One region of the Maridesulfovibrio salinus genome, then DNA from elsewhere that is predicted to be linked to it. Evidence: predicted binding sites of a transcription regulator. Region 1 holds the regulator's gene; each other region holds the start of a gene.
The links. The regulator sigma-54, encoded in region 1, starts transcription at its own class of promoters, with help from an activator protein. The targets are predictions, from matches to a motif close to CTGGCACGGNNNNTGCTT.
Positions count from the first base shown of each region.

Region 1 (7,935 bases):
TATCAATTAACCAGCCAATCATGTTTCAGCTCAAGGCTCTCTGTTAGTTAATATTAATTGGTCTTATCTGCATTTTGTGTGTATTCTGGTGGTGGAAAGAAATCTATTACCGGAGATATTCTTATGTCCAAAGTCGCCAGTCATAATATAGTCCTTGTAATTCTGCTTCTTGGCTTTTTCTCTTTTGCTTTGTCAGCTTGTTCGGATTCTCCCATTCAAGTTGGTTTTTCCGGGACTCTTGAGGGTAAATATTCTGATCTTGGTGTACAGGGACGGAATGGGGCTCTTTTTGCTGTTGAGGAGATAAATTCCGCCGGGGGTATTGATGGACGAAAACTGCAACTGATAGTGCGCGACGATGGAAATACCCCGGAAGGAGCTGTTAAAGCAGACCGCGAACTGATCAAGTCCGGTGCTGAGGTTATAATCGGACATATGACCAGTGTTCAGAGCATGGCTGCACTTAAAGAGAGTGACAAGAATGATGTTGTTTATATTTCGCCAACGACATCGACCACTCTTTTGAAGGGGCGCAAAGACAAATTCTTTAGAGTGATAGCAACGCTTGGTGATCTTTCAGAATCTCTTGCCGAGTATTCAGTAAAGGACATGGGAAAGAAGAGACTCGCCGTGGTGTGGGATGAATCCAATCGTCCTTTTACAGAGCCTTACAAAAACAGTTTTATTACTGGGTTTGAGGAAGAAGGGGGAGAGCTTGTCGGGGAAGTCGGTTACAATCCCGGAAAAAGTGCAGTTGACTGGCCGGATTTAGTAAACAGAATTAATGAGTTTAAACCTGATGCGGTAGTTGCTGTAATTGCAGCCAGAGACCTTGCTTCCTTCGCTAGGTATTCGAGACTTAATGGTGCTGAATGGACTATCTTCAGCAGCATGTGGGGATACACAAAGGAGCTGGTTCAGACCGGCGGAAAAAGTGTTGAAGGAATCTATTTTGCGGTTCACTTTGCAGAGGATACCCCTAATCCGGGTTATGATAAATTTAAAAAGGAGTTTAAGGAGCGTTTCGGATGGGCTCCAAATTTTGCTGCTGTTTTTGCCTATGAAGCCGTCCAGCTTTTTGCTCATGCGGTCCGCTTAAATGGAGGCAGTACTGATAATCTGGAAAATGTTCTGCCAGGGATTTCTTTTTCGGAATCTCTGGTCGGGCCTTATGAGATTGACGGATTCGGAGATGTAAACAGGGATGGACATATCGTTATTGTAAAGGGCGGAAATTTTGTGAGCGTTGCCCGGGAAGGGAAATGAGAAAAGTCTCTCTTGCACAGATATTCCAGAAAAAGCTTATTCAGTGGATTTTGGTTCCCGGAATGCTGATGACAGTGGTTATTGTCAGCATTCTGGGGCTTAACCAGGTGACTGTACAGGAGCGGGAGATGGTTCAGCTCTCGCGGTCACTGGTAAAGAACGTGGTTTTTTACATGGATGGTGCGGAGGACGTGCTGCAATCAATAGCATTGGCCAGCGGAGGTGTTAATATTGAGAGAAATCTGTATTTCAATATGCTGCACGAAAAGCACAGACGTTTTGAGAGGTTAATGCTGCTGGATAGAAATGAGAACATTATTGCGGTGGCTCCCGAGGGTATAAAGGGGGTGGATTTCCCGATCAGAATTAATGACCCTCAACGGAAGGGATATGTTTTGACTTCTCCTATAATCTCCCCCCAGTCCGGAAAGCTGGTTGTGTATATCAGTATTTCAGTCGAAGGAGGAGGGAGGCTTGTTGCAGAGTTGAGTCTTGATGCCCTGCAGAGTTTCATTCATGGTTTTCTATCTCCGGATAGAGTCATCATGCTTACCGACGCTTATGGAAATCTGATTGTGCACCCTGACATGGAATTGGTCCGTACTCAGGCCAATCTGGGCGGGCTTGCGATTCTTTCTGAAGAAGGAGAAACAGGTAAAGCCAGATTCTACACTACCGGTGACGGTTTTTTCTTCGGTGTTATGTCTCAGATTCCCGGTACAGGCTGGAAACTGGTTGTCGCAAGCTCAGCGACCTTTTTTTTCAGACCTGTGATTGCTCTTGGTATTCTGGTTACCTTTCTGATTCTTATTATTTTTCTGGTTCTGCTTATTGCCTTGAAAAAAGAATTCAGGGCGAATGTGATTCTTCCTCTTTCAAGCTACATAAAAAAATTGTCATCTGTCGCCAAGGGGGATTATCCGACAGAAGACTCGGAACATGTTGAGTTTATGGAGCTTGATGAGTTCGGAAAGGTCTTTGATGTTATGTCCCGGAAAGTAAGGGAGCGCGAATACGACCTGCTCGTTTCCAAGACTTTTTTCCAGAGCGTGATTGATTCCATGCCTTCCGCTCTTATCTGGGTGGACGACGATCTTATGGTAAGACAGTGCAACGAAAAGGCCATGTCAATCTTCAATCTTGAGTCTACAGAGATCCGTCCGGTCGGAGTTGTGCAGTTCTTTTCCGGCCAGAGTGAGATTGCTCAGGGTGTTGAACGAGCTGTTAGGGAGAAAATTCCCCATACAATGGAACGGCGAAGGTTTCCTGGAGGGGGTAAAGATATTTATGATATTACTGTTTTCCCGTTGATAGGCTCTGAGAGTAAAGGCGTTGTTGTAAGGATTGACAACGTGACAGCGCGTGTCCGTATGGAAGAAACCATGGTCCAGACTGAGAAAATGATTTCGGTAGGCGGTCTCGCAGCGGGGATGGCTCATGAGATCAACAATCCTATCGGTGGGATATTGCAGGGAGCTCAAAACCTTGAAAGAAAGTTTCTGCCGGACATTAAAGCCAATCATGTTGCCTGTGAAAAGGCGGGGTGTTCTATGGAGAGCCTCCGCAGTTATTATGAATTACGTAAAATAGGAAGTATTGTTAAAGGTATAAAGGAGTCCGGAGCCAGAGCCGCGGGTATTGTCTCTAATATGCTTGATTTCAGCAGGCCAGGTAAGGATAAGATTGAAGAGGTGAATCTTACTGATCTTCTTGAAGCATCGTTGAGCCTGGCAGCCAAAGATTACGATCTTAAAAAGAAATACGACTTCCTTCATATCAGAATTGTGCGCGATTATGATAAAGGGCTACCCGGTGTCGTGTGCTCAAGAACAGAAATAGAGCAGGTTCTTTTCAACCTTTTCAAAAATTCAGCCCAGGCAATAAGAGAGCATGGGCATTCAGGTGCACATCCGGAACTTCGTGTACGAACTAGAAGGAGGGGGGACAATGCTCTTATTGAAGTAGAGGATAATGGTCCGGGAATAAAGCCTGAAATACGCAGAAGAATCTTTGAACCTTTTTTTACCACCAAGCCTTCCGGTATAGGGACCGGACTGGGGCTTTCAGTTTCATATTTCATAATCACCCAGAATCACGGCGGCAGCTTCAGCGTTGAGCCAGCACCAGACGGTGGAGCTCGTTTTGTGATACTCCTTCCCCTAAAAAAAGAATCACTGGAATTCAACGCCTGATATTACCTCTCCGGCTTAAGTTTTCATTAATATACGCATTGCGGATTTACACTTGATCAGAACATTGGTACACTTTTTTCATAAGCAATGTTAATGGCTAAAAAATCTTGTTATTTCAATCAAATCAGAGGTTAGCTGTTGCAAGCTGCAGAGTAGTGTGGCATAGTTGAATCAAGCTCGGAAGAAATTTGAAGATAATTTTTCCGGTTGTATTTTTTAATCTGATTTTGAATGTAATCCTGTTTGAATATATTTATGATTACGAAGGTGGCAGACTTTTATGGGGTTGGAACTTAGACAACAATTAAAGCTTACTCAGCAACTGGTAATGACTCCCCAGTTGCAGCAGGCTATCAAGTTGTTGCAGCTTTCCAGGCTGGAACTTGTAGATTCCGTACATCAGGAGCTTATGGAGAATCCTATACTTGAGGAAATGGACCCTCAGGAAAGAACGGATTCACCGGACTCTGACGCCGGAACCGCAACTGCGGAAGAGGTCCAGATCTCCAAGGACGCTGAATGGGAAAATTATTTAGGTGAATTTTCCAGCACTTCCAAACAGTCTGCCTCGCGTGAAAGCGAATCTCTTGAGGATGGAATGTCCTTTGAGGCGAGACTCACCAAGTCCACTTCGCTTGAAGGGCATCTGCACTGGCAGCTTTGTCTCTCAGATCTTTCTGAAAAAGAGGTTGAGATTGGAGAGTGTATCATCGGAAATCTGAGCTCCGGTGGTTTTTTAAGGATTGAGTTGGAAGAAGTGGCTGAAACATGCTACGCTGAAATCGAAGAAGTGGAAAAGGTTCTGGATAAAATCCAGAAGTTTGACCCGGTTGGGGTGGCGGCAAGAACTCCTCAGGAATGTTTGATGCTGCAGCTTGAAGCACTTAAGCTTGATGATGACCCCATTCTTGTTTCACTGGTACGTGATCATCTGGATGATCTTGAGAAAAGGCGATACAAGCCTCTGGCAAGAAAATTCAAACTCAGTATGGAGGATTTAAAGAGTTATCTTGATTTGATGACAACTCTTGATCCATTGCCCGGAGCAAGTTTTTCAGGCGGAGACTCTTTCTATATCAGTCCGGATGCTTATGTTTATGAATATGACGGTGATTTTGTTATTGTTCTGAACGAAGACGGGTTGCCCAAACTGCAGATGAACGCTTTTTATGTTGAAACTCTGGCTTCGACCAAGGGGGAAGACAAGGAATATTTTCAGGACAAGATGCGCTCGGCACAATGGCTGATGAAAAGCCTCTATCAGAGGCAGCGTACATTATATAAGGTTCTTGAATCCATTGTACGCTTTCAGAGAGAGTTTTTCGCCCATGGTGTCACCAAGCTTAAGCCCCTTATCCTGAAAGAAGTGGCGGAAGACATTGAAATGCATGAATCCACGGTGAGCAGAATCACCACAAACAAGTATGTGTCTACACCGCACGGGATCTTTGAATTAAAATTTTTCTTTAACAGTGCTCTCGGACTTGATGACGGGTCTCAGGTTGGCTCGGAGTCGGTCAAGGCGATGATCAAAAAGCTGGTCGGTGAGGAGGATACCAAGAAACCGCTCAGCGATGAGAAGATCGCCGAAATGCTCAAGGCCAGTCTTGAGGTCAACATCGCGAGAAGAACTGTAGCCAAGTACAGGACTGCAATGGGGATACCTTCCTCCTCTAAAAGGAAAAAGGTTTTCTAGCCAGGCAGGTCCGGAGAAAAAAAGCATATTCACCTATTACGAAGGAGGCTCTATGAACGTAGCATTCACTTTTAAGAACTTCGACGCATCCGAACATCTGAAGGAATATGCAAACAGCCGTTTCTCCAAGCTAGTTAAGTATGTTACCAACCCTGAAAACACCGAAATGCAGGTTAACCTCTCGGTGGACAAGTTCAGGCATGTGGCTGAGGTTATCTTAACCTCCGATCATCTGCACATCAGTGCTTATGAAGTATCAGAAGACATGTACTCCACTGTGGACATGGTTCTGGACAAGCTCGAAGCCCAGCTTCGCCGCGCTCGTGAAAAGATGCGGAGTCATAGACGCAAGGAAGTCTCTTCCGCCCGCATGGATGTAATCAGCTATGCTGAAGAGGAAGTATACAGGGAACCCGTGATTGTCGAATCCGATTCTTTTGTTCCCAAGCCCATGAGTATTGATGAAGCTGCAGAACAGCTCCAGACCATGGACCATGAATTCCTCGTATTCCGCAATGCGGACAATGAAGCTATAAACGTAATTTACCGTCGCAATAACGGCGACTTCGGTTTGATTGACCCGGGATACTAACTGATGAATATAAGTGATAATCTGGCAAAGGACCTTGTAATCTACGAATTGGAAAGCTCTGACAAGAGCGGAGTTCTGAAGGAAATGGTTTCCACTCTCAATGCCGCAGGTATTGAAGTGGATGCAGAAAAGGCTTTAAAGGTCCTTAATGATCGAGAAAAACTTGGAACAACCGGTATAGGGGATGGCATAGCCATCCCCCATGGCAAACTTGAAGGACTTGAGAAAATAGTCGTGGTCGTCGGAAGATCCGGCGAAGGTATTGATTTCGAGTCCCTTGATCTGCAACCGTGTAGGATATTCTTTATGGTTCTGGCTCCTGAAAAAGGGGCCGGAGCCCATCTAAAGATTCTGGCCCAGATCTCCCGTCAGTTGAAGGATTCTGCCTACAGGCAGGCCTTTATTGAAACCGGGGATGAAGAGGAGCTGCACAGGCTTCTCGGGATTTAGATTTTTTCCTTGAAAAAATAAAGTCTTATGAATTAGCAATGAACTCTGGTCATTGCTAATTTTGTTTATGTTACTGTTGTCATGTCGGCCGGGGTTTTCATGTTAAAAATGCGGCGCGGGGATTTTTTAAGCGGATAAAAGTCTTTTTCTCCGCATGCCGGAAGTAGACGCGAAAGGAGCAGGACGTGAAGTGCGATGTCGATTCATTTCCGGTCATAGTTGTGACCGGTCTTTCAGGAGCCGGTAAATCAACTGTTCTCAAGGTTTTTGAAGATTTACGTTTTTTCTGTGTTGACGGGCTTCCCGCGGGAATGCTCCCGCGCCTTGTGGACCTTTTCTGCACCCGTGACAATATGTATCGGGGATTGGTTCTCGGGATGGATCTGCGTCAGTTGGAATTTAGCAGTGACTGGGAAGCCACGCGTGAAGAGCTGACCAAAAGAGGCTTTTGTCCAAGCATTCTTTTTCTCGAAGCGCGTCTGCCGGAACTGGTGCGCAGGTACGCTACAACTCGTCGTCTGCACCCCCTTGAGTCCAGAGATTTCGGTCTTGAGCAGGCTCTTGAAAAGGAAAAGGAAGCACTTGATACGGTCCGCCAGCAGGCTGATCTGGTTATTGATACAACCACTTATTCCATCCATGATCTCCGGCGCAGGATTCAGGAAAAATGGGCTGAGCTTAGTGAAAAGTCTTCCGGACTCAGAGTTCACGTAATGTCTTTCGGCTTTAAGCATGATGTTCCCACGGCCGCTGACATGGTCATGGACCTCAGATTTCTGCCCAATCCTTATTTTATACCTGAACTGCGTCCTTTGTCCGGTCAGGACAAGGTTATATCCGATTATGTACTCGGTACAGAACCCGGTTCGGTTTTTATTGAGAAATATCTCGATTTCCTTCAATATGTTCTTCCTCTTTACGAGGCGGAAGGAAGATACAGGCTGACCATTGCCGTTGGATGTACCGGCGGCAGGCATCGTTCCGTGGCTACCGCTGAGAGGATATTTGCAACTCTTAAAGATAGTGGTTATTCTGTTTCACTTGAACATAAGCATATACATTTGAAATAAGGGGCACTGCCGGTAGGCATGTTCTGAATCGGGAATATAGATGGGCGCTGAATCCAGTAAAATCGGAATTGTTCTGGTTACCCACGGTAACTTTGGAAAGTCGCTAGTAGAGGCGGCAGAACTCATTGTCGGGCCGCAGGACTTCATAAGTTCCGTAAGCGTTGATGTCTCACAGGGTATTGACGCAGCCATGGACTATTTAAAAGAAACAATTTCAAAGGTTTCCAATGGAGTTGGTGTTTTGATCCTCACTGATATGTTCGGTGGTACTCCCACCAACCTGAGCCTCTCTCTTCTGCAGGGGGATGACATTGAAGTAGTGACCGGGGTGAGTCTGCCCATGTTGCTGAAGGCATTGCAGAAGCGGAATGAGTCTTTGCAGAAGATGGCGGAAGAAGTCAGCAAAGCCGGGGCCAAGGGGATTGTAATTGCAGGAGAAATGCTGCGAAAACGAACTTCGAAGGGGTAGACATGCAGTGGGTGCGAATTGATAACAGACTTGTTCACGGGCAGATAATTGAAACCTGGTTGCCGTACACCCACGCGAAGCATATCATCGTGGCGAACGATTCCGTAGCCGGGGACGATCTACAGCAGCAGATTATGTCGCTGGCCATTCCTCAGTCGGTTACCTGTACTTTTTCCCGTGTGGAAGAGCTCCAAAGCAGG
Region 1 is NZ_AP042461.1:2,560,227-2,568,161, forward strand. Features, by position in the region: gene ACZ5PW_RS11680 (ABC transporter substrate-binding protein) at 124-1,266, shown strand; gene ACZ5PW_RS11685 (sensor histidine kinase) at 1,263-3,458, shown strand; gene rpoN (RNA polymerase factor sigma-54) at 3,739-5,154, shown strand; gene hpf (ribosome hibernation-promoting factor, HPF/YfiA family) at 5,207-5,746, shown strand; gene ACZ5PW_RS11700 (PTS sugar transporter subunit IIA) at 5,750-6,196, shown strand; gene rapZ (RNase adapter RapZ) at 6,382-7,266, shown strand; gene ACZ5PW_RS11710 (PTS sugar transporter subunit IIA) at 7,307-7,735, shown strand; gene ACZ5PW_RS11715 (PTS sugar transporter subunit IIB) at 7,738-7,935, shown strand, end outside.

Region 2 (7,935 bases), 860 kb from region 1:
GATACGTTGAAGATATTATTCCTTATTTGGTGAGGGCTATCAATAAAAAACCTGCTAATGCACTGCAATCAATGGATTGTATATTTTGGAATTCTTTGGGTTATTATCCTGCTTTTCTTCGCAATGGAGTAAATCCAAATACAGCTCAGAGACAAATAGCTGGAAAGATTGTTTCTCAACTTGATCCTGAAGTGTTTGCTGCTTCAATGAAAGATATTATTTCACGGGATGTTGAAAAGTTAGCTCGTTCTTTGTCTATTATCAATGAAATTGATAAAGAATTTGTATATAAAATTGTCCCCTTTATACCTGAAGAGGAATTTTTAGCTGCAACAAGAGCTGACTGGCAAAATCAGTCTTCTGAAATTTCTAATGTTTTAGTTTATTTTTGTAGAGGAGAAGAGCATTCCCCAGCGAGTAAATGGATTGAGCATAACGAAATCATTATTGATCCCCCTTTAACTCCATTGTTTGCTGCAATAGCACCTAAGGTAGCGGTAAAATTTTATAATGATGGAAAAGGTGTTGCTCTTACGCAAAAGTATCAGCACCGATGGAATCAAACCGCTTTGGCTTTGCATGCAATTTCAGTTGTAGATAAAGAAGTTGCAGTTAGTGTTTTTAAACAAAACTCAGAAAAATTAAAAAGAAAATTGTATAGTCTTACTTTAGATAAGCCACGTTATGTTGTATTATTTTTTAAAGTTCTTTACGAATTGTCATCGAGTCTTGCTGATGAATTTGTAAATGAAATAGATTTAGATAACCCAGAAGTTGCTGAGTTAATTGCAGCCCTTGCAAGACGACAGCATAACGAGCGTGCAAATTATATCAGGTTAGCACGGTTAGCTCGCAAGGTTGGAGGAGTCATTGGAGAGCTTGGAGAACAGTTTTTACATCGATTAGAATGTGAATTGACAAGTTAAATCTATATATCACGAACTTATGTGAAGTCATTTTTTTACGTCACCGCCATCTTCGGTCAACCGAAGAATCCACCAGACCACATCCCCACTTGATCCACAGAATCACCAAAAAAATCAATTCCCCCCGTGACCAAATCAAACCAATCAGGATAACCTTCAATTTTCATGATTAGTTAACAGTATGAAATTGAAGGAGGTCAATTGGGATGATCTTTCAGATTCTCTTCCATATAACCGAAAGGAAGCAACCGAGCAGCGAGCGTAAATCTGTCTGAGCAAACTGAAAAAATCAGACTGTGTTTATTGCTAAAATTTAAGTTCGATAGGCTTGCCAAATTGCCCCTCAAACTGCTACACCAAGGGACGTTTGAAGCAAGAATAAGTTCAATGATTTCAGGGTTAGAGGGGTGCGAAGTTCGAATCCCTCCCTCTCCGCCATTACAAGAAATCAGTAAGGCCCATAAAGCTTCAAAAGCTTTGTGGGCCTTACGTTTTTTAGTGGTTTGGAGTCTCGGTTTGTCTCACGCTGAATCTGAATAACTCGACAATTTTGGGCGCAAACCCAGCATAACGTTTATGCACCTGATGATGAATAAACAAGCGTAGTTGTGAAGCAGTGGGGTTTTGGGGATTCAAAACCATACAGGCTGCTAACCTGCTTCATTTAAAGTTAGTTATTTTTGGGCAACCCAACTGCTGAATCTTTTTAGCAGCCGGGCCTGATTGCTTTTGTCATCAAACTCCGTCTTTAAATATAAATTTGTATTTCAACTGTCGGCCTGTGGGATACTTCATTTTTCTAGATTATGCAGGTCTATAGAATATTTCCTGATCTTGTTGTCCAGCGTGGTACGGGTGATATTGAGAATCTTAGCCGCCTCGCTTTTGTTGCCACCGGTACGCACAAGGGTTTCGTGGATGGCTATCTTCTCCACCTCGTGCAGGGGTTTGCCGCCTATTGAAGGGAAATTGTCGCTTACTTGGACATCCTCTTTCTGCACAACAGGAGAATCTCCTGTTATTGCCGGGGGCAGATCCTTTTCTGAAATGTATTCCCCGGCAGTCAGGATAACGGCCCTTTCCACTGCGTTTTCAAGCTCACGCACATTTCCCGGCCACGAGTAGCGGTTCAGCCTGTCCATTGCGCCGGGAGTGAATCCCTTGACCTTTTTTCTGTTTCTTCGGGCGTACCTGCCTAGAAAATGGTTCGTCAGCAGCGAGATATCTTCACTGCGGTCGGCCAGGGAAGGAATTCTCAGGCTGACCACATTCAGGCGATAGTATAGGTCTTCGCGGAAATTTCCCTTTTTTGACTCTTCCAATAGGTCTCGGTTGGTCGCGGCGATTATGCGCACGTCAACACTTAAGACCTTATCGCTGCCCACCCGCTGGACTTCTCCCTCCTGAATGGCCCGTAGGAGCTTGGACTGCATGGGCATGGGTATTTCACCCACCTCGTCAAGAAAAAGGGTTCCCCCGTCGGCCTGAACGAACCTACCTTCGCGTTTCCGGTCAGCTCCGGTGAAGGCTCCTTTCTCATGTCCGAAAAGTTCGGATTCAAGCAGGGTCTCGGTCAGAGCAGCACAGTTTACCGTGATCAACGGTGAGTCGCTGCGGTTGCTGCCTGCGTGGATGGCCTTGGCAAAAAGTTCCTTTCCGGTTCCGCTTTCTCCGTTTATAAGCACTGTGGCCTCTGTTGCGGCGACAGTTTTGACCATATCCATCAATTCCCTGATCGGCCCGCTTCTTCCGATGATTCCAAAAGCCTGCCCGTTATCGGAAATCTGCTCCTTCAGACTGCGGTTTTCCCTTATGAGGGTCATGTGCTCAAGGGCGCGTTCAAGGGTCAGCTTGAGTTCATCGAAATTCAGGGGCTTGGTCAGGTAATCGTAGGCCCCGATTTTCATAGCTTCAACAGCCGTATCCACGGAAGAGTAAGCCGTCATAATGATTACCGGGATGGCCGGATTGATCTCCTTGATTCTGGAAAGGGCTTCAATACCGCCCACCTTTGCCATACGCACGTCCATTAGAACCGCGTCAAATGGCGCTTCGCTAACTTTTTCAATGGCATCGCCTCCGTCCTCAACCCCTTCGGGGCTATGTCCCCATCCGGTGAGAATGGTACACAGCATGGAGAGGTGGGCTTTGTCGTCGTCCACCACCAGTATGGATGCACTCATAGTCTATGCCTCTCTTTCCGGTTCTACCGGAATGATTATTACAAATGATGTTCCTTGATTCCCGCTGTATTCGACTTCGATGGTTCCGCCATGGGCTTCCACAATTTTCTGCACTATGGACAGTCCCAGTCCGGTGCCTGATGGTTTGGTTGTGTAGTATGGGTCGAATATCCTCGAAAAGTCATCTCCGGGCAGGCCTCCTCCGCTATCTCTGACCGTTATTTTGAGTCCCTTTTCCGACAATCCTGACGAAACACCGAGCCTGCCGCCCTCCGGCATGGCTTGAATGGCGTTGATGTAAAGATTGATGAGGGTCTGGGCCAGACGATCCGGGTCAGCGATTATCCGGGGCATGTCGGGGTCCACATCGGTCTCAATGGAAACGGATGCTGACTCCGCGTCCTGACTTACCAGCCTTAGCGAAGATTCGATGAGGATATTCACATCGGTTTCGCGCATCTTGATGTCTGCCGGCCGGGCCATTTCAAGCAATTCGGATATTACCCGGTTCAGCCTCTCCACTTCGTGGGTCATTACTTCGGCAGCCTTACGGTTATCGCTGTTTTCTGGAAACAGGGAACCGAAATATGTGGCGTAGCCCTTGATAGAGCTTAAGGGGTTGCGAACCTCGTGGGCTACCCCTGCGGCTAGTTGACCGATGGCGGCGAGGCGGTCCGCCTTGCGGATCTGGTCCTGAAGCAGGCGGACCTGCGTGAGGTCGCGAATCATGTAAACCATGCCCACACGTTCACTGTTCCCGGTTCGTATTTCGGTTACGTTCACCGCAACGGGAATCATCGCTCCGGACGTTTTTTGCAATTCCATCTCGGTATTGATGACTGGAAATCCGCTTCGCCTGACTTCCTCGCCCAGACTGACTATATTTTCAGGCAGTAACTCGCGGACAGTTCGACCAGGACTAAAAACATCCTTTGCCAGCATCTGCCTAGCGATTGGGTTGATGAAATTGACTTCGCCTCCGGGCGAGCAGGAGACAATCGCTTCCGGCAGGTTGGCGACAATTTCCTCGGTCAGTGCTCGGTTGTCCTGCAGAAGTTTCCGGGAACGCAGGTGACTGTTCATCCAGAAAAGGGAAACGAAACCTCCGAGTCCCAGTAGCAGAAGGGTGCCGGACATGGTCAGGGTCAGGGAGATATCTTCCTGTATCGCCTCATTGAAGGAGGTCATATCCATGCCGATAAAGATGACGGTTTTTCCGTTCTCGTATATTTGGCTTCCGTCAGCGCGAGAATGCATCCAGCCCATTCCGCCCTTCCCGGAGAAGAACTTGTTATCTCGCCACGAATTTCTGCCTCCCATCATTCCCATGTGCCGGGGCATATCGTGCCCCCTGTTCCTGAATCCCGGTTGAGTCGGGGCAAACTGCTTGTAGACCTCGAATGCTTCGGTTGCCTGCCGAGAGCCCATAATGCGCCATTTTGTGCTGTTTGAGGGGGACAACTCCTTGAGCTCTGCTGGAGAGATGAAGGTACTGCCGATTGTGTTTTTTTTGCTTGAAGCGATGATTCTGCCATTTCCGTCGATTATTGTAATGTAAATGATGTCGGGCAGGGCGGCTGTTTCATCAATAAGAAGCTGAATGTTTGCTCCTTGTCCCAGGCGGCCCATCATCCCAGTGCGGGTTCCGGCCTCGAATGCGCGGATCAGGGCGGTTCCTTTTTCGCTTAACACCCGACCGGTATATTCTTTTTCCCGGTTATAATTCATGAGCGCCAGAGTCAGCACCACAGCCACAAGTATCAGGCTCATGCCTATGACTATCCATGGAGACACATTACCCAGATATGCTTTAATTCTATTTTTCATTTTTCTTCCCGGATTTTTGTTGGCTCCGACTGTCTAAAAATTGGACAGTTAATCTTTGGAAGTGTCTATTTTTTAAACATCTGCTTAAAAATTAAGCAAGAGCTAAAAAAAGCAGTCCCCCAGATTGGGTTACGTTTTTTGTCTTTTATATTAATGTGTTAAATAAAATAAACCGCTTTGGCATCACTCTTGCCTTATACCATGCAAAAGGCATTCAAAATCTACAACCAATAGGAGATAACAAATGAGAAAGGCAATTATCGCAATCGCAATGGTACTGGCAGCAGGAATGGCATTCATCTCCAGCAACGCCTTCGCAAGGGGATATGGACACGGACCGGGACATGGCATGCGCGGTGGGCAGATGATGGCCGGTTACTGCCAGCAGGGAAGCAATGTCGCTGTATACAACAGTGCCCAATATCAGAAGTTCTTTGAACAAACCCAGGAACTGAGGGCATCGCTTAGGGCCGACCATGGAGAGCTTCAGGCCTTGATGGCAGGAACAAACCCTGATCCTGATAAGGTTCGTACTCTGATTGAAACTATCTCCAAGAAGGAAACTCAGCTTTCTGATCAGGCGAGAGCCAATAACATTTCTTTCGGTCGCATGGGCTCCAGAGGCACCAGGGGCGGCGGATACAACTGCCCTCTGGGCTACGGACACGGCTGGTAGGTGAATGGAATATAAGTAGACCAAAATCTCAGGAGCATGATATGTTCGGATGTAACTATCTCGGATACGGTCCCGGAGGAGGCTTTATGCACGGCGGGTTTATGGGGGGAGGTTTTTTGGGAATGTTCATCAATATACTAATCATAGCATTTATCGCTTACCTCATTTTCAAGCTGTTGCAGAACCTCGGCGATAAAGGTGTAACGAATCCTCGGAAGACCCATGTAAGGGATTCAGTTCAGATTCTTGAGGAAAGGTTTGCGCGGGGCGACATTGACGAAGATGAATATCTCAAGAGGAAGGAAGTTCTCGGAGATTAAGTAATGCACATACTGTGAATGGTTGAAGCCTCCCCGCAAGATTGCGGGGAGGCTTCAATAATGTAGATCTTTTTGTTTATTGTTGCTGGATATACCAAATTTTATCGATCTGCTAAAAACTTATTTTTCCGTGTTGTCATTATTTTCCAGAACCACTGAAGTGCCTGTGTAATTTCACTCAACACCTTGATGGTCGCATTGGCCTTCCAGCTCTCCACATCGATTAAGTACTGCACAGAGACACCACAAAGTTCAGCAAGCTTGTCCTGTATCAGTCCTTTTTACTTTCTTAAAGATTTCAATTGTTCACAAATACGTTATGTAGCTCTTTACTCTTGTCCTCCAGATGTAAAACCAAAGGATAGACGATAAATATGAGTTAAAAATAGACTATGGACTTGTTTTGCAAATGACCATTAACTTACAACAGTGACGACATAAATACAGGAGGAAGTTCCTCCGTTAAGTCAGGAGTACAAAACGCTCATGAACAAATGGGTAATGCAATGGTTTATAAGGACGATATTAAAGCTGAATTAGGAGCCATGCAGAGTCGATTCGAAAATACAATTATAAACTGATCCATCCAAGCTGAGAAAATACAGGCTTCAGAATACAGAATATCAGATGTAGATGTAGCCACAGAGATGACTGAATTAATCAGAGAGCAAATTTGAATGCAATGCATTTTTTAGTTCCATAAGCCGTCTTACGGAAGTGGCTGTGGTTCCAGGGAGGTGGCCTATTGTCAGCAATTAACTCTTTTCATGATGTTCTTGCTCAGCGGTCTTCCTGAGTCATTCACCAAAGATGAAGCGATTCTTCCTGCTTACCGATTGATACTTAATATTCCAGGTCAACTATTATTTGAATTTTTCAAAATGGATAATACTGCGGCCAGTCTTTGTTTTCATGGATGAAGGTTGAAATGATTATAAATCATGAAATATGCTGCTAAGGTTGTTAAGGAGTATATTAATTTATCCTTAAACCATATTGGTGATGTGTCTGGATTATTTATGTGTCTCTTGCTGTAATAAAGTCAGCCCATAAGAAAACCCCCATCAGGAGAAAGATCCGAAGACCTTGTCTACCTGATGGGGGCTTACCACATTACTGTGGCTTCTAATTACGAGATAATTCTAACTGCTACTTCTGATTTAGCTTAACTTCCTGCGGGAAGACAGGCAGATAACGGTAGCAAAGGCTGAGTACGAGTGCGCCATATGCGCAGATCATAAGGGTGGTGGCCCATTCAGCCCAGTTAGGTAAGTAAACTTCCCAGTTATCAAAAGGCATAACCGGAATAGCAATGGTCTGGACGGTGAAGACGTAACGGTTGATGGTTACACCGATGCAGTCCAGAATTGCAGCTGAATACAGCAGAGTGGGGTTGTTTCTGATGGAAGGCGTGATCAGCATGATAGCGGGAACAACACCGCAGAGGATCAGTTCAGTCCAGAGCAGCCACTGGCCGTAAACATTTCCGTAGAACATGTCTTCAAAAGAGAGTCCAACGGAGGGCAGGTAGCCAGTTGCCCAGGCCCATGTGTCAATGATCTTGAAGAACATGTACACGCAAAGCATGGTTCCGGCTATTTTGCCCATGAGAGCTTTAACTTTGTATTCAACCAGTTTCTTTCCGGTCATTTTCTCAATGAGGGTGCAGACCAGTACGGTAAATACCGGCCCGGAACCAACAGCAGAGAGAACGAAGAGAAAGAATGTCCAGGGCCAGATGAAGAAACCTTCACGGAAGGCGTAAGGACGGCCGAACATAACTCCGTACATACCACCAAGGGAGCCCTGGTGAAAGGTGGAGAGGAAGGTTCCGATACCGGCAAACAGAGCCATGTTCACGTGCAGGTGATGGGCAAAGTGGTGCAGGAAAGGAATCTTGTTCAGCTGTTTCTGTTCGAGAATGATCGGAATGAACTCGATGATAAGAACTGTGCAGTAACAGGTAATACAGAAGATAACTTCTGTGAGCATGGAATGCACGT
Region 2 is NZ_AP042461.1:1,699,035-1,706,969, forward strand. Features, by position in the region: gene ACZ5PW_RS07600 (hypothetical protein) at 1-926, shown strand, start outside; gene ACZ5PW_RS07605 (sigma-54-dependent transcriptional regulator) at 1,718-3,109, opposite strand; gene ACZ5PW_RS07610 (ATP-binding protein) at 3,113-4,936, opposite strand; gene ACZ5PW_RS07615 (Spy/CpxP family protein refolding chaperone) at 5,181-5,612, shown strand; gene ACZ5PW_RS07620 (SHOCT domain-containing protein) at 5,654-5,932, shown strand; gene ACZ5PW_RS07625 (hypothetical protein) at 6,034-6,168, opposite strand; partial or broken gene ACZ5PW_RS07630 (flagellin) at 6,433-6,606, shown strand; gene qrcD (menaquinone reductase integral membrane subunit QrcD) at 7,082-7,935, opposite strand, start outside.
Region 2: a site for sigma-54 is predicted at 5,114-5,131, ahead of ACZ5PW_RS07615 (Spy/CpxP family protein refolding chaperone). Genes of this name have one in related genera too.

Region 3 (7,935 bases), 1.1 Mb from region 1:
AAAAACCGTTTCCTTTTGTTACTTTTGCCCATTCATCCCAGAACCCGGGGAAAGACTTGTTTACGCATCCCGGTTCTTCAGGGACAGCTTCAATTCCTGCCAGTAAAAAGATTGCGGTACACATTGCAAGGCGGTGGTCATCATAAGTGTTGAAAACGATGCGTTCACCTTTTTTCAGCGGAGCCGGAATGATGGTAATGGAATCATCGGTGATCTCAGCCTTACCGCCCGCCCGCATCACTTCTGCAGCACTTGCCTCAAGGCGGTCACATTCCTTGATACGAAGATGGGCAACATTGGTAATCGTGGTGGGACTGTCAGCAAAAGCCGCTGCAACTGCAACAGTCGGAACGAGATCGGGGCATTTACCCATGTCCACTTCCACTCCGTGAAGTTTGGAAGGGTAAACAGTCACACTGTGATCGTCACTTGCGATTCTGGCTCCCATGGACTGAAGGATGTACATGATTGCACGGTCCCCTTGAAGAGAATTTACATTCATTCCTTCAATCTTAACAGGATTGTCACCTACAGCCCCGGCTGCGAGGAAGTAGGAAGCGTTCGACCAGTCACCTTCCACCCGGTATTCATCACGGTCAAACTTTGAAGGCTCAACCACGAAACGAATTTCACCGGGCACAACCTTCTCGACCTTGCGCCAGTCAGTCTTTTTCCATTTACCATCCTGTCTGGTCTGGACCTCGAATTTTACCCTGAAATCCTCCATCACATTAAGTGTCAGGGCTACGTAAGGCCATGAAACCGCTTTTTTGCCAATCACATTTATTATGGTGGTTTCATCTGCCAGCGGAGCACCGAGCAGCAAACCGGAAAGGTACTGACTGGATTCTTCAAGGGAAATATCCATTTCTTTACCTGTGAAACCGTCAGCCTCAAGAGTTACCGGGGGGTAACCCTGCTTATCTGAGAAAGTAACTCTGGTTCCCTGAGATTCAAGCGCGCTGGTCAATGCGCCAATAGGACGGTCATGCATACGGGGAGTGCCCTGAACACGAAAGAGTCCCTTGCCTGCTCCAGCAAGTGCAGTTATCAGACGGCAGGTTGTGCCGGAGTCACGCATTTCCAAAACTGCGGGTTCTTTCATGCCCCCTTTTGGACCATCACTCATACCGGTAACAGTGGTAGCGGTTCCGTCAATGCAGAATTCAGCCCCCATTGTAGCGAGACAGTCCATGGTACGGTTGATGTCATTGCTGTCCAATGGATCAAGAACAACAGTAGTGCCTTCGCTGAGAGCTCCCGCAATCAAGGCACGGTGAGAAAGCGACTTGGATGAAGGAGCTTTAATAACAATTACGTTATCGGAAGTCATTTTATATATCCTGACTTTTCAGTCTTTTAAATTTTTTGCCTTTGGGACAACGTCCAAATCCGTTTTGACGCGGAATTGTAAAAATGCTCAAGAATTTTAAAAATTTTAATAAATTCCTGCTGCCGTTAACCTAAGAATTCATTTCCCTTAAATTTCATCATTCAAAAAGGCAAAGCCCAGATAAAAAAGTTCGGGAGAGTCCAGCGAACCATTTTCACTGAGTTCGCTGGACTCCGGTGGCATTATTAAAATTTACTACCGTTCTGAGAACCCGCCGGATAGCTTCCGAGAATCTTGAAAGTGAGACATCTCGCCTTCAGATCTTCGATCAGAGTTTCATGCTCTTCAGCACCGAGGTCTCCCTGAAGATCAACGAAAAACATATACTTCCACTTCTCACCGAGGAAAGGACGTGATTCCAGCTTGGTCATGTTTATATCATGTCCGGAAAGTTCATTCAGCACGGAAACAAGCGCACCGGGCCTGTCCGGAGTAGTGAAAAGGACTGAAGTTTTATCCCTTTTGCCTTCTTTACCGGGCTTGGGCCCAATAATGAGGAACCTTGTCCAGTTATCAGGCAGGTCTTCAATTGACTCGGCCACCACATGCAGACCGAAAATGTTGGCCAGTTTCACATGGCCAAGAGCGGCTACCGGTTCATCACTGTCGGCAACCATCTGAGCGGCCTGGGCTGTTGATTCTACAGACACGAGCTCTGCACCGGGAAGATTGGCTCGCAGCCAGCCGGTGCATTGCTCAAGTGCCTTGGAGTGTGAATAGACAGTTTTGATCTCTCCAATACCTGCACCTTTGCTGATAAGGCCGTGGCTTATACGGTGATACAATTCGGCCTGAATGAAGACCGGATACCGCATGAACAGATCGACATTCTGCCCGACCGTTCCCTTAAGCGAATTTTCAAGGGGGATAATGCCTAAATCGGCTTCGCCTTTGGAAACAGCCACAAAAATATCTTCAAAATTGTTTTTGGGTATCAGGTCGGCCTGACGCCCCATGTGCTGTAGTCCTGCAAAATATGAAAAAGTACCTTCCGGCCCCAGAAAAACCACCCGCTCGGGTCTTTGCAGTCTGCGGGAAGATGATATTATCTCTCGATATATAGCTTCCAGGTGTTCAGACGGCAGTGGGCCGGAGTTGCGTCCGGTCAGCCCCTGCAACACTTCCTGTTCCCGAAACGGTTTGAAGATCTGGTCCGAAGATCCGGCCTTGATTGCGCCTACTGCCAGAGATGCTGCCGCACGTCTGTTAAGAAGCTCCAGAATATCGCTGTCGAGGGAATCGATTTCATCCCTCAGATCAATTAGATTTTTTTTGCTGGACTGTGACATTTTTTTATTAATCCTCTGAAATTTCTTCTTTGATGCGCATGCCGAAATGTCGGCCCGCCTCATCAACCCGGCAAAGAACTTCATCGCCTTCTTTGAGTGTTACCACACTTACGGGTTCGCCATCACCATTAACAACTCTGATAGTCTCCGCATTCTGCAGAAAAACCTTGCCGGAAACCGGACCATCATCAGTCTGGACCTCGGCTGTGATCAACAGCATGGGGCGTACCTCAAGCTTGCTTCTGCCTACAACGGCAGAAGAAGTATTACCGTCCTTATCAACTACCAGAACCTCCGACCCTGACCGAAGTTCTTCAAGATATGTTGTCCTGTCTCCCGGGACGAGAGCATATGCATGTACCGCTCCGGCATTAACCCGGAAAGGACGCGCCGCGACATACGGGTTGGATTCGGTTTCAGCGTGCACCAAAAAAGTAAAGGCAGAAGAATTTCCGGTAAGAATTCCCTGCCCTTTTTTCAATTTGGATGTTGTATCCACACAGACCCGATGTGCCAGACCGGCTGCCTCTATTTTTGTGACTGTGGCTTTCTTAAGTTCCACTTTGCCCTGCGAGAGTTTGAGTTCGGCTACAATCTGCTTGAGTTCTGCGGCAGCTTCCGGTGTAACCACAATCGCGTCTGCCCCACGTTCCATTACCCCGGCGGCAAGCCTTGCCCGTTCCAGAGATTCAGCTTCAAGGGCCAGTGAATCAATCTGGGCAAGAAGGTTTTCAACCGGTATAATCTCCCAACCGGCTGCAAGGCAGACAGACTTTCCTTTTTTGTCAAGATCCACGGCAACAGCCTCGTCAGCCTTCTCAGTGATGGCCACACAGGGCATTTCTTCCGGAGTGATGACGCATACCCTGCCAAGAGATTCAATGGTTTCCTTGTCCTCTGGACTAGTGAGCACAGCGTCCACACCTGATTCAAGAGCAAGACTTACGAGCTTCTTGTCAAAGGGGATTGCTTTATAAATTATCTTTTTCATCATGATTTCCTGTATTTAAAACTACTCGCCTATGTATTCAAGTGCGGTATCAACATCTTCATCTTCGTGTACAATCTTGTGCAGAGCCTCGACCAGTTTCACGCGGTTCTTATGCTGGAAAACATTTCGCCCCACTGAAAGGCCGGCCCCGCCAGCTTTGAGAGAATCGGACACCATCTGCAGAAAATCACGGGTTGAATCCAGCTTGGGGCCGCCGGCTATTACTACCGGGATACAGCAGCTTTCCGCTACGCTGTTGAATGTGTCCATGTCTCCGGTGTACGGGACTTTTACAATATCAGCACCGAGTTCTTCACCAACCCGGGCGCAGTGAGCCACTACCTCAGGATCAAATTCGTTTTTGACCTTAGGGCCGCGAGCGTAAACCATAGCGATAACCGGAACTCCCCAACCCTGAGCGCAGGAAGATACTTCTCCGAGATCCTTAAGCATCCGGGCTTCGGTCTCATCACCGAGATTTACATGGACTGAAACTGCATCGGCGCCGAGACGAAGGCCGTCTTCAACTGTGCCGACAAGAGTTTTTGCATTTGGGAAGGGAGAGAGAGAAGTGGAAGCGGAGAGATGGACAATTAAACCTACATCGCGACCTTCCATTCGGTGGCCGCAGCGGACGAGACCTTTATGCATGAGGACTGCGTTGGCTCCGCCCTGAACCATATCTCCCACAGCCTCACGCATATTTCGCAGTCCCTCAATGGGGCCTACACTTATTCCGTGATCCATAGGCACGATTATAGTCCGTTCGGTATTGCGGTTGAAAATCCGCTCCATTCTGATGCTTTTACCAATCTGCATTTTAAATACTCCTGAAGTTTGCCTCTAAGTTCTCCAAGATCCGCTTCCCTTTTGGCGACCCCGCTAAAAAGAAAAAGGGCCGCCGGCGAGTCTTCGCCTGCGGCCCTTCTGTAGAGGTCGTTTGCTATGTTCTTTTCTACTTTTTCAACGAGCAAACCTCCACCCGACCACAAGCGTGGGTGCACCAAAAATAAAAAAAGTAGAAAAAATATGAGAGGCCGGTGCCTAGGGTGTTGAAAGTCTGCATGCAAGTCTTTTAACCGACCCAAGGAAAAAGAGTCAACAACTTTCTTTATTTTTTTTACCATCATTAATATAATGGACCCTTTTTGTAATACAGCTACACAAAAAAACACATCTCAAATTACAAACTTTACCTTTTTGTAATTTAGCACACATTCCAATAAGACAAAAAAGTACAAAAATACATTTTTGTAAGTAGTGTTTTTCTCTTTATAAAATAAAACACAATCATTTCAGACTCTTACAAAAATGGCACGCCTCATGCTTATAAAAACACATCCTTGAAGCAATCAACATCCCTAAGGAGGACTGTATGACTACTAAACTTTCACTGGCAGGCCGTAAAATACCGGCCCTTGCAACTCTCATGCTTCTTATGGCTCCCTCTGCAGCTTTTGCAGCAGAAGAAGCCATGACTCAGGCTCACGGTAACATTCTCTGGACCCTCATTGCTGCTATTCTTGTAATGTTCATGCAGGCAGGATTTGCATGCGTAGAAGCAGGATTCACCAGAGCCAAAAGCGCCGGTAACATCCTGATGAAAAACTTTCTCGATTTTTCCACCGGATCCATCATCTTTTTCCTTTTCGGATTCGGACTGATGTTTGGTCTGGATGCAGGCGGATTCATCGGATCATCCGGCTTCGGACTCTCAGGAACCGGCCTGACCGATCCGGACTCACAGTGGACCCTTACTTTCTGGTTCTTCCAGTCCGTCTTTGCAGCCACTGCAGCCACAATCGTTTCAGGCGGTATTGCCGAACGTACTAAATTCAGCGGATATATTCTGGTAACATGCATCGTAACCGGTCTTATCTATCCTATCTCCGGCCATTGGGCCTGGGGCTCCCTGTGGCTTGGTGATGCTGGAGCTGGCTGGCTTGAAGGAATCGGATTCATGGACTTCGCAGGCTCCACTGTTGTTCACTCCGTAGGTGGCTGGATAGCACTTGCAGGCGCGATAATACTTGGACCCCGCATTGGTAAATATACTGCAGACGGCAAAGCAAAAGCTATTCCCGGACACAATATTCCTCTTGCTTCACTTGGTGTATTCATTCTCTGGTTCGGCTGGTTCGGCTTCAACCCCGGTTCCACCACCACTGCAGACGGATCCATCGGCCTCATCGCCGTAACAACAAGCCTTTCAGCCTGCGCGGGAACACTTGGAGCAATGGCAACCTCATGGTTCAGATTCGGCAAGCCTGATATCTCCATGACCTGTAACGGCGCACTGGCAGGACTGGTCGGTATCACCGCCCCCTGCGCCACTGTAACTCCGGCTGCCGCTATAATCATAGGGCTCATCTCAGGTCTACTGGTAGTTCTTTCAATTGAGTTCATTGATAAAATTCTGAAAGTTGATGACCCGGTTGGTGCAGTCTCCGTCCATGGCGTATGTGGCGCATGGGGAACTCTGGCCTGCGGACTTTTCACCTCTCCCGCCCTTAATGATGGTGCAGGAGGACTCTTTTACGGCGGCGGCTTCTCACTGGTAGTCCCCCAGCTTATCGGAATCGCGGTCTGCTTTGTGTGGGCCTTCGGCGCAGGACTGGTAGCTTTCACCATAGCCAAGGCCATAATCGGTATCAGGGTAACCGCCGAAGAAGAAATGAAGGGCCTCGACATCGCTGAACACGGCATGGAATCATACAACGGTTTCCAGATCTTCTCCAACGAATAATCGAACAATCAGCAAGAGAGGAATAAAACAATGAAACTTATCATCGCATATATCCGCCCCGAGTGCCTGACTCCTGTTAAACAGGCTCTCTACACTAAAGGCATCTACTCAATATCTGTAACTAACATTCTCGGTTCCGGAAGACAGGCCGGCTTCACTGAAACCTACCGAGGAGTTGTAATGGAAGTTAACCTGCTCAAAAAAGTACGTATTGAAATCGGCCTTGCCGAAGAAAAGCTTGATGAAGCTCTCGAAGCCATCAAAACAGGAGCCCAGACAGGCAAGGAAGGTGACGGTGTAATCTTCGTGCAGGATCTCAACCGCACCATAAGAATCAGAACAGGAGAAGAATCACTTTAACCTCTAAGTGAATCACTATAACCCCAATTAGTGTAAAGCAGGATCGGGTTCTTCATCGGCAGAAGGGCCCATCCCCCGGCCCGGTGACCACCTCCACCGGACCTTCCCCGGCCGGAAGGGACTTCCCACCCTTCCGGCTTTTTCTTGGGAATTGTAAAAAAAGCGACTGTTGAAATGAATACTGCCCCTGAAATATCCATCCACGAACTGATTGAACGAGAATGTATAGTAACCTTTCTGCAGCCGCTTGTATCCATGAACCGCAAGTCACTTCTTGGTTACGAGGCTCTGGCGAGAGCTATAAACCCATACAGCGGGGAATTGATCCCACCGTTTACTCTTTTCGCCATGTGTGAAGACTTATGGACTTTGACAAGGCTCGACAGGGCCTGCCGAAGAAAAGCCCTTGAAACTTTTGCTCCCATTTCCAGAGCTGACCGTTCTTTGCTTTTGTCTGTCAACATAGATGCTGCCATTATAAACCATGACTCAATTAACCACGGACTCACCGGCAAGATGGCCGCAGAGTACGGAATTCCCACAAATAATGTCATTCTTGAAATAATTGAATCAAAAGCAGGAAGCGACAAAGCTCTTTCCACTTTTGTCGAGAAGGCCCGCAAAAGAGGATTTCTGATTGCCCTTGATGACATTGGAACCGGGCATTCAAATCTTGACAGGATACCGGAATTGAAGCCTGACATAATCAAGATAGACAGATCTCTGATTGAGGACATCCATAAAAAATTTCATAATCTGGAAGTAACCCGCTCATTAGTCAGCCTTGCAGACAGGACCGGGACCCTGCCCCTGGCTGAAGGCATTGAGAAAGTTGAAGAGGCCCTTACTCTGATGAGCATTGGCATTGATGTTTTTCAGGGTTACTACTTCGGAAAGCCGGCACCGGTTCAGGCTGTGCAACCTAAAAAAATCAAGCAGATAAACATTCTGGCATCACGTTTCAAAACCCATATGCTGGAAAAACTGAATCAGCAGAAGATAAGGGAAAAGATTTACAAAAGAATGACAGCAAAGCTGCGCGAGGCTCTTATGGATGGGCTACCCGGCTCTTCCGATTCAATTCTTTCATCTTTCATTACCGAAAACTCCAATATTGAATGTGCATATATACTGGACTCAAAGGGAATCCAGAGTT
Region 3 is NZ_AP042461.1:1,497,603-1,505,537, reverse strand. Features, by position in the region: gene aroA (3-phosphoshikimate 1-carboxyvinyltransferase) at 1-1,333, opposite strand, end outside; gene pheA (prephenate dehydratase) at 1,579-2,682, opposite strand; gene ACZ5PW_RS06680 (3-dehydroquinate synthase II family protein) at 2,690-3,673, opposite strand; gene ACZ5PW_RS06675 (2-amino-3,7-dideoxy-D-threo-hept-6-ulosonate synthase) at 3,695-4,492, opposite strand; gene ACZ5PW_RS06670 (hypothetical protein) at 4,429-4,647, opposite strand; gene ACZ5PW_RS06665 (ammonium transporter) at 5,049-6,419, shown strand; gene ACZ5PW_RS06660 (P-II family nitrogen regulator) at 6,450-6,779, shown strand; gene ACZ5PW_RS06655 (EAL domain-containing protein) at 6,924-7,935, shown strand, end outside.
Region 3: a site for sigma-54 is predicted at 4,985-5,002, ahead of ACZ5PW_RS06665 (ammonium transporter). Genes of this name have one in related genera too.

Region 4 (7,935 bases), 460 kb from region 1:
ATAACTCTTGGGAGGAGATGTGTATTCCCGAAAGTTTCAGCATCTCAAGGATGGCAATAAAGGACATATATATTGAAAACGGGAGTACTCTGGCCAGGGTGTGGTTCATCTTTTTCTCGAGATTTCGAAGGTGTTGCTTTTGCTGTCCGGAAGAATGCAATGAGTAAATGAAGGGGATAAGAAAAAACACCAGCAACCGGGTATTCCCAGTTGATGGTGTTTCTTATTGAGTTTTCCTTGCCTAAATTATTTTAGAAGATTGTCTTCTGCGCTGATAAAAGAAGAGACCTATCGCACCCGCTCCGAACAGAATGAAAGTTCCGGGTTCGGGAGATGGAATTGGAATCTCGCTGAACAAAACGTCATTGGCGCAGGTCATTGCAAAAGCATAGGTCATGTGCTGTCCGGCATACTGGTCAAGTTCAATTTCAAAACCGGACCAAATAGCCGTAGCCGGAGAGTCTTCTGTTACCCTTTTTGTGTTGTAATCCCATTGGGAAAAACTGATGTATCTATCTAGGAGTGTTCCGTACTTATTCAGGTACCACTTGTCGGCCTGCACAACATGCCCGGTTCTGCCATGACCGTATGGAACGAAAGCTTCAATGTAGTTATCCCAGTCATCGATGGGCATGTCCACCTTGTAAAGGTCATAGTTGCTGCGCCTGCTCGTACGCCAACCGTTCCAGGTACTGACGTTATGTAGAATGTAGTCCCACTTGTTGTCCTGGTCAAAATCAAAAAACCAGTCAGCGGGCATTATGTTTTTACTGGTGGAAGTGTAATCAAGTTCGATTCCTTTAAGTGTATGATCATCAAAAACGAATCTTCCGCCTGTAAGTTGCGGCGTTCCCACCACGTCAGTGTTGTGATATCTCGTTTGGATTCCATCCCACTCATTCGCGGTGTCGTAGAAATTTAGATATCCTGCACTAGCAAACGATGACTGCAGCATCAGAAACAATGTGATAATAAACAGTAGCGATTTGTTTTTCATATTTTCACCTCTGCTGATTCTAAGCATAATGTGTGCCAGTTTTTGTGAAAGTCGTGTCCTGTTTTTCTGATGTGCATTTTATTGAAGTTTAATTTTCCAGTTGTGAAATGAGCTAATCAATTCTGAATACTAATCCTGAAAAAGTGGACACTGTTTATCCTAACCTGTGATCTACAGAGGTACTGAGAGTAGCACGGGCAAGTTTAGATTGTCCGGCTTAAACAGACACTACTTGTAGAGGGTATTAAGGGTATAATTCTATAGGGTTGGTTTTTGGGTGTTTTTTTATAATTTATAATATTCTGATTTATAAGGGTAAATGCTTTGAGTGTTGGCTGAGGTGGCCGTCTGATTTTACCGGACTATGTACTCGGGTATCCGGATTATTCCTGTTCTGATGTTATATTGGCGGCTTTTCAAGGCTTTCATAAAAATAAAAAAGGCTAATCTTGTTTAAATTTGTTCCATAAGAAGTTTGATAGATTATTTATTTATTCTTCCAGAACCTCCCTTTTCTATATTCCTTTGTTTAGTAAGGTTCGGGGGCCTCTCATGGTATGTTTAACAGTTCCGGTTTTATGATATGACGGTAAATTTAAATATCGATGTTTTTTGTGTAATTGTCTGTATTTATTCCTGTTTTTCTCGGTTTTATAAAATTGATTCCATCCCGTTGTTTATGTCTGTGAAGATATAGTTGGCACGGAAATAGCTTAGTTGGGTGGCAAAATATAATTCCGGGAGATTCATTTTGAAGCGATTAATACTAATTATCTTTGTCATTGGAGCATTGGCTGGTTGTGGCGGAAGCAATGCCGGAAAACTCGTCGAGGAAGGTAAGAAGCATTTTGCCGACAAAAATTATAATGGCGCGATTGTGGTTTACAAGAGTGTTCTTGATAAGTCTCCTGAAAACCTCGATGCACGACTCGGTCTTGCCAGATCATACTTAATGGCAGAGAAATACGAGAGTGCACAAAAGAATTTTGATAAATATCTTTTACAGAATCCTTACGACAATACTGTCTACCTTGATTTAGGTAAGATAGCTTTCCATAATAAAAATTTTATCAAGGCTCTCGAGTTGCTGCGTAAGTATAATGAAGCTTACCCCGAATCAGTAGAAGGAAATATCCTGATGGGACAGGCTTTCTTTTTCTCCCGCAATAATGGGGCGGCAATGGATTATTTCAATAAAGCCCTGAATCTTGATCCCGAAAATATCAGAGCAATGCTCGGTAAGGCCCGCGTTCTACTGTCCAACGCAAAAACCGCTGATGCTGAGGTCCTTGTCGATAAGATTCTTGCCAAAGATCAAATCAACCATGAAGGGTTGTACCTTAAGGCCAAATGCGTTGTTGAGCGTGGTGACACTGAAGCCTACAAAGATATTTTCCTGAAAATCCATGAAAATCATCCTAATGATGCATATGCCGCTTATGTAGTAGGTAAGCGTCTTGTTAAGGAAGGTAAATTCGACAAGGCATGGAGTCTGGCCAACAGTCTGGATAAAATAGCTCCTGAAACAGGTTTCGGACGAAAGTTGGTTGGGCTGTCTTTCTATACCCAGAAAAAATATGACGCGGCGGTCAATGCATACATGGAAGCTGTTTCCGTGCGTCCCGATCCTGAAGGTTATTATATGCTGGGTATTTGTAACTATGAAAATGGCAATTACGAGACAGCTATAAGCCATCTTCGTAAAGCTGTTGATTATTCGCCCGGCTTTTCACGCGCAAGAGAACTGATCAGTCAGATTCTCCTCCATCAGCAGAGATATGACGAATCCGTTGCTGAAGCTCGTAAGATTATTGAAGAAGACAGTGACAACCTTTTTGCAAGGATGACACTGGGTGATGCATATTTTGCCAAGGGCGAGAGCAGTAAGGCCATTGCAGAGTATGAAAAGGCGACTAAGCTAGATCCTGAAGTTGCGCAGTCATATTTCAAAATGGGAGCTGTTCATTATTCCATGGGAGAACTCGGCAAAACCGAATCCGCTCTCAAGGATGCCATAAGTGCATCACCTGAAAATGTTCGTCCAAAGGTTGTTCTCGCGGCTTTTTATCTCCGCAATGCCGAGAACGCCAAAGCTCGCGAGGTTCTTGCCAGCGGATTGGACGGAAGTCCCGAGGATGCTCTGCTTTACACCCTTCTTGCAAGAATGGATCTGATTGAGAATAAATATGATAAGGCTAAGAATTATCTGAACAAGGCTATTGAAGCGGACCCGAAGGGAGTCACTCCTTACATGATGCTTGCTACAATGAACCTTGCAGAAAAGAAAACCGATGAAGCTCTTGTCATGTACAATCGTGCCCTTGAACAAAATCCTGATTTTCTTAGGGGGCTTCTTGGCAAAGCCCAGATTCTCAATATGCTTGACCGGAAAGATGAAGCAGAAGCTTGTTATCTTAAGGCCTTGGAGAGCGAAGCTCCGGAGGCTTTTATTCGTTACGCTGTCAGCAAAGCCCGAAATGGTGAGAATGACAGAGCTCTTGAAATTCTTGCGCAGGGAAGAAAGTTGAATCCCATGAGTCTGCGCCTTGCCCAGACTCGTGCGAGCGTACTTTTCGAAATGAAAAGGTTTCAGGAAGTCCTGCAGCTTTGTAATGAAATGGAAAAGATAGAGCAGGGTGCAGCACTGGGATTAAGAATCCGCACCCATATGATAATGGGTGACAGTGATAAGGCCATACGTTCAGCCCGACAGATTGTTGATTTTTTTCCTAAGCAGCCTGTAGGTTACCTTACTCTTTACAGGATATATTCCAGCATCGGTGACTCGGAGCGTGCCTATGGGATTCTTAAGGAAGCCCAGCAGAAGTGTGGACCCAAATCAGTTATAATGACAACTTTCTCCGGCTACTACAGCAGCCGTGGCGAGTACAAGAAAGCCTTAAATTTTGTCGATGCAGCCATCAAGCGTAATGAACAGGACCATGCTGCTCATACAATCAAGGGAAATATTCTCCTGCAGATGGGATATGAGAAAAAAGCTGCAGACAGTTTCAGCAAGGCTCTGCAGTATTCTGACCGCTATGTACCCGCATTGAACAATCTTGCAATGCTGTATGTTGAGGATCCTGAAACCTCTCTTGAAGCAATGCGTCTTGCCTATACTGCTTATCTTCAGGAACCGCTTGAACCTACTGTTCTAGATACATTCGGCTATACACTTATTAAAAATGACCGGGCCAAGGAAGCAGTTCCAGTTCTTGAAAAAGCTCTCTCAATAAATGGGGATGATCCATCAATCGGTTATCACCTCGGTCTTGCCTATCTTGATTCAGGCCGCAGCGAGGAGGCTCTTGTCTACTTCAAAAAGGTTGCGGAGTGCGTGAACTGCCAGGAGTCGGGTGAAGCAGTAAAGCTAATATCCAGAATAAATAAAGATAGCTCTAAACAAGGAGGTAAAGAATAATGGTTGCCTTAGCTTCCGTTAGAATATTCAAGGACTTTTTATTGTTCTCGTTTGCCTTGCTCATTTGTTCGCTGTTCTTTTTCAAGGATTTCGCACAGATGTTTTCAGTAATGTCCTTACGGGCCTCTGAGCTTTCAATTCTTGCCGGGGTGGCGGTATTCTCCTCAGTGGTGGTCCATGTGGTGACTTACCTTACCCGTCCAAGAGAAGTAGGGAGCATTCTGACCTTGGCTATCAGCCTGATTCTGGCTACCAATATTGCCTTTGTCCTGTATTGGACAACCGGACTTTTCTCAAAAATAGAGGAAATGGTTTTCTTCATTCTCTTTTTCTTCGGTCTGACCCAGCTTGTTTGTATATTTATTGTCAGCCATTGGAAGATAATTCCAGGCATGATGAATAATGTCCTTGTCGTCGGCAACGGGGCCCTGGCAGAAGATATGTGTTGCATGGCCAGTGGCGGCAATGGGAGATATGAGCTGAGCGGTTTTGTGGAATGCAGACCGGGCGAATTTGACTGTGATGATTCAAATGAGGAGCTCCCTAACGTAATTCTTGATAAAGCCCGTTCTGAAAAGGCGTCACTTATCGTAGTGTCTCTCTCTGAACGAAGGGGAACTCTGCCCCTGCAGCAGCTTATCAATTGCAAGCTGAGCGGTTATGAAGTTATTGATGCTCCTGAATTCTATGAACGCGTTGAACGTAAGCTTTTTCTGGAGAATATAAAGCCCAGTTCGTTTATTTTTTCAAGCGGCTTCAAAATTCTCGGTTTGCGTAGGTTCATCAAGCGAACTATTGATATTGTTTTTTCTCTGATAGGCTTGGTAGTTGTGCTGCCCTTTGTCCCGTTTATCGCCCTTGCCATCAAGCTCGACTCTGAAGGACCGATCCTTTTCAAGCAGACAAGGGTGGGGCAGGGAGACAGGAATTTTACGATCTATAAATTCCGCACAATGTGCAAAGATGCCGAAAAGAAATCCGGGGCAGTATGGGCCCGAAAGAATGATGCACGTGTTACCCGTGTCGGGGAATTTCTTAGAAAGTCCCGCATAGATGAACTGCCTCAGCTTATCAACTCTCTCAAAGGTGACATGAGTCTTGTCGGTCCGCGTCCGGAGCGTCCGGAGTTTGTCAAGAACCTTAAAAAGGTAATTCCTTACTATTCAGAACGGCATTTTGTTAAGCCGGGAATAACAGGGTGGGCACAGGTCTGTTATCCTTACGGTGAGTCTGAAGAGGATGCTATCGAAAAGCTGCGTTACGATTTGTATTACATTAAGAACTATTCGCTCAGGTTCGATTACAGGATCATGCTGGAGACTGTTTCAGTTATGGCGAAAAAAATGGGACAATAGTCCGGGTTTAAGAGGTCTGATTGTGAAAAAAATTATTCTTACACTGCTGTTGATGTTAGCTCTGGTCCCTAATTCTTTTGCTCGCGATTACATTATCGGTGAGGGCGATACTCTTAAAGTTCAGGTCTGGGGTGAATCAGAGCTTGAATCCCAGGTTATTGTCCGTCCGGACGGTAAAGTGTCAATGCCCGGTATTGATGATTTGAAAGCGGCCGGGTTGACCCTTACCCAATTCAAAGAAAGAGCCGAGAAACAGATTGCACGGCTGGTTAAAGATTCCATCGTCAGTGTTTCCCTGATCAGAAGTGTTAACAGCAGAGTTTTTATTGTTGGTGGAGGAGTTAACCCCACTGTTTACGATATGCCCCAGCGCACAACGCTGCTGCAGGTTCTGGCTTCTGTCGGCAGTCTTGATGCGGCTGATCTTGAGAAAGCATATCTTTATCGTAACGGTAAAAAAATTATGTCGGACTTTTCCGGACTGTTCAGCAAAGGCGAATTTGAAAAGGATATGCAGCTTGAACCTAACGATACTATTTTTCTGCCGGTCAAATACGAGCGCAATGTTTTCGTTCTGGGTTCGGTAAAAGAGCCGAAAGCCATTGTCTACTATGATGGTCTGACTGTTCTTGATGCACTGCTTCAGGCTGGAAGCTTTGATAAATATGCCGATGAAGATGAAATAACGGTTATCCGAAAAGCTGGCGGAGGTAATTCCCGCATTGTAGTCAAAACCGAGGAACTCTTCAAAGAAGGAGACTTCAAGCAGAACATAATGCTTAAAGCCGGTGACTACATAATCGCAAGTGAGAGTTTCTTCTAGGATGTCGGGAATGCCAAAATATGAGAATGAATCAGGGGGGCAGGAAGGCTCCTTTGATTTAATGCGTTATCTTTACCTGATCAATGAACGCAAAGGTCTGTTTGTTTCAATCGCACTGGTAATTATGTTTTCGGCTCTGGTTGTAAGTTACGCCATGCCCCGCAAATATGAAGCCAAGAGTATCCTTTTTATTGAACATAACGTCATAAGGGACCTTGTGAAGGGCATTGCGATTACCCCGTCCATGGAGACCAAAATCAAAGCTATACGGGTGACCATGCTCAGTCGGAGTCTGATTACCAAAGTTATTAAGCAGCTTGATATGGATGTTGCCCTTAAAGAGGGTGTCTCCGTTGATTCGATCATCAAAAAGTTGCAGAATACAATCAAGGTCTCCCTTGATGAAAAAAGGGGGGTTGTAATAATCAGGTACTCTGACAACAACCCCGTGCTTGCCCGTGACGTTGTTAACACCCTGACCAGAATATATATCGAAGAAAATACTTCCCTCAAAAGAAAAGAATCATTTGAAGCAACCCGCTTTCTTGCAGAGCAGATCAAGGTTTATAAGAATAGAATTGATGAGGCCAAGAAGGATATCGATGAATTCAAGCTTGAATCAGGTAAGATATTGTCTTCAGACGAGGTCTCTGTCCGTGCACGCATAGAAGAATATCAGGATGAATTAGAGCAGGTCCGGATGGAGATCAACTCTCTTGAGACTTCACGCAAAGTCCTTATCAACAGCTCCCCTATGCGGGAAAAGATAACAAGCCTTGAGCAGGAACTTACTCAGCTTAGGGTTAGGTATACAGAACAGCATCCCAGAGTAAAATCCCTGAAGAGCACTATTGATGAACTGGAAAGGGAGTTCAGTAAAAACAGGGAAGCTCAGATGAATCAGGTCTACCGTTCACAGGAATATCAGAGTCTCAAGGTGCGCATTGCTTCCCTGAGGGTTATGGAGGAACGGCTTGAGGATAAGATTGCTGATAATAAAGAAATCCTGTTGAAGATGCCTAAGGTCCAGACTCAGCTTGCGGAACTTGAACGTAAAAGAGAAAAAGAAGTTCTGATATATGAACAGCTTGTTTCACGTTATGGGCAGTCGGAAGTCTCTAAGGAAATGGAGCTTCAGGATAAGTCTGTTTACTTCAGAATTCTGGACCCGGCTGTTGTTCCCGCGTCCCCGGCAAGCCCGAACAGGCCTTTAATAGATCTGATGGGTATTTTTATGGGTCTTGGGCTGGGTTTCGGAGTAGTGTTCCTGCTAGATATGATCAGCCCGACAGTAAAAAGTGTGGATGCTCTGCGTGAACTGGGTGTTCCGGTGCTT
Region 4 is NZ_AP042461.1:2,098,958-2,106,892, forward strand. Features, by position in the region: gene ACZ5PW_RS09410 (CAAX prenyl protease-related protein) at 1-109, opposite strand, end outside; gene ACZ5PW_RS09415 (PEP-CTERM sorting domain-containing protein) at 242-997, opposite strand; gene prsT (XrtA/PEP-CTERM system TPR-repeat protein PrsT) at 1,749-4,421, shown strand; gene ACZ5PW_RS09425 (TIGR03013 family XrtA/PEP-CTERM system glycosyltransferase) at 4,421-5,776, shown strand; gene ACZ5PW_RS09430 (polysaccharide biosynthesis/export family protein) at 5,799-6,599, shown strand; gene ACZ5PW_RS09435 (XrtA system polysaccharide chain length determinant) at 6,610-7,935, shown strand, end outside.
Region 4: a site for sigma-54 is predicted at 1,695-1,712, ahead of prsT (XrtA/PEP-CTERM system TPR-repeat protein PrsT). Genes of this name have one in related genera too.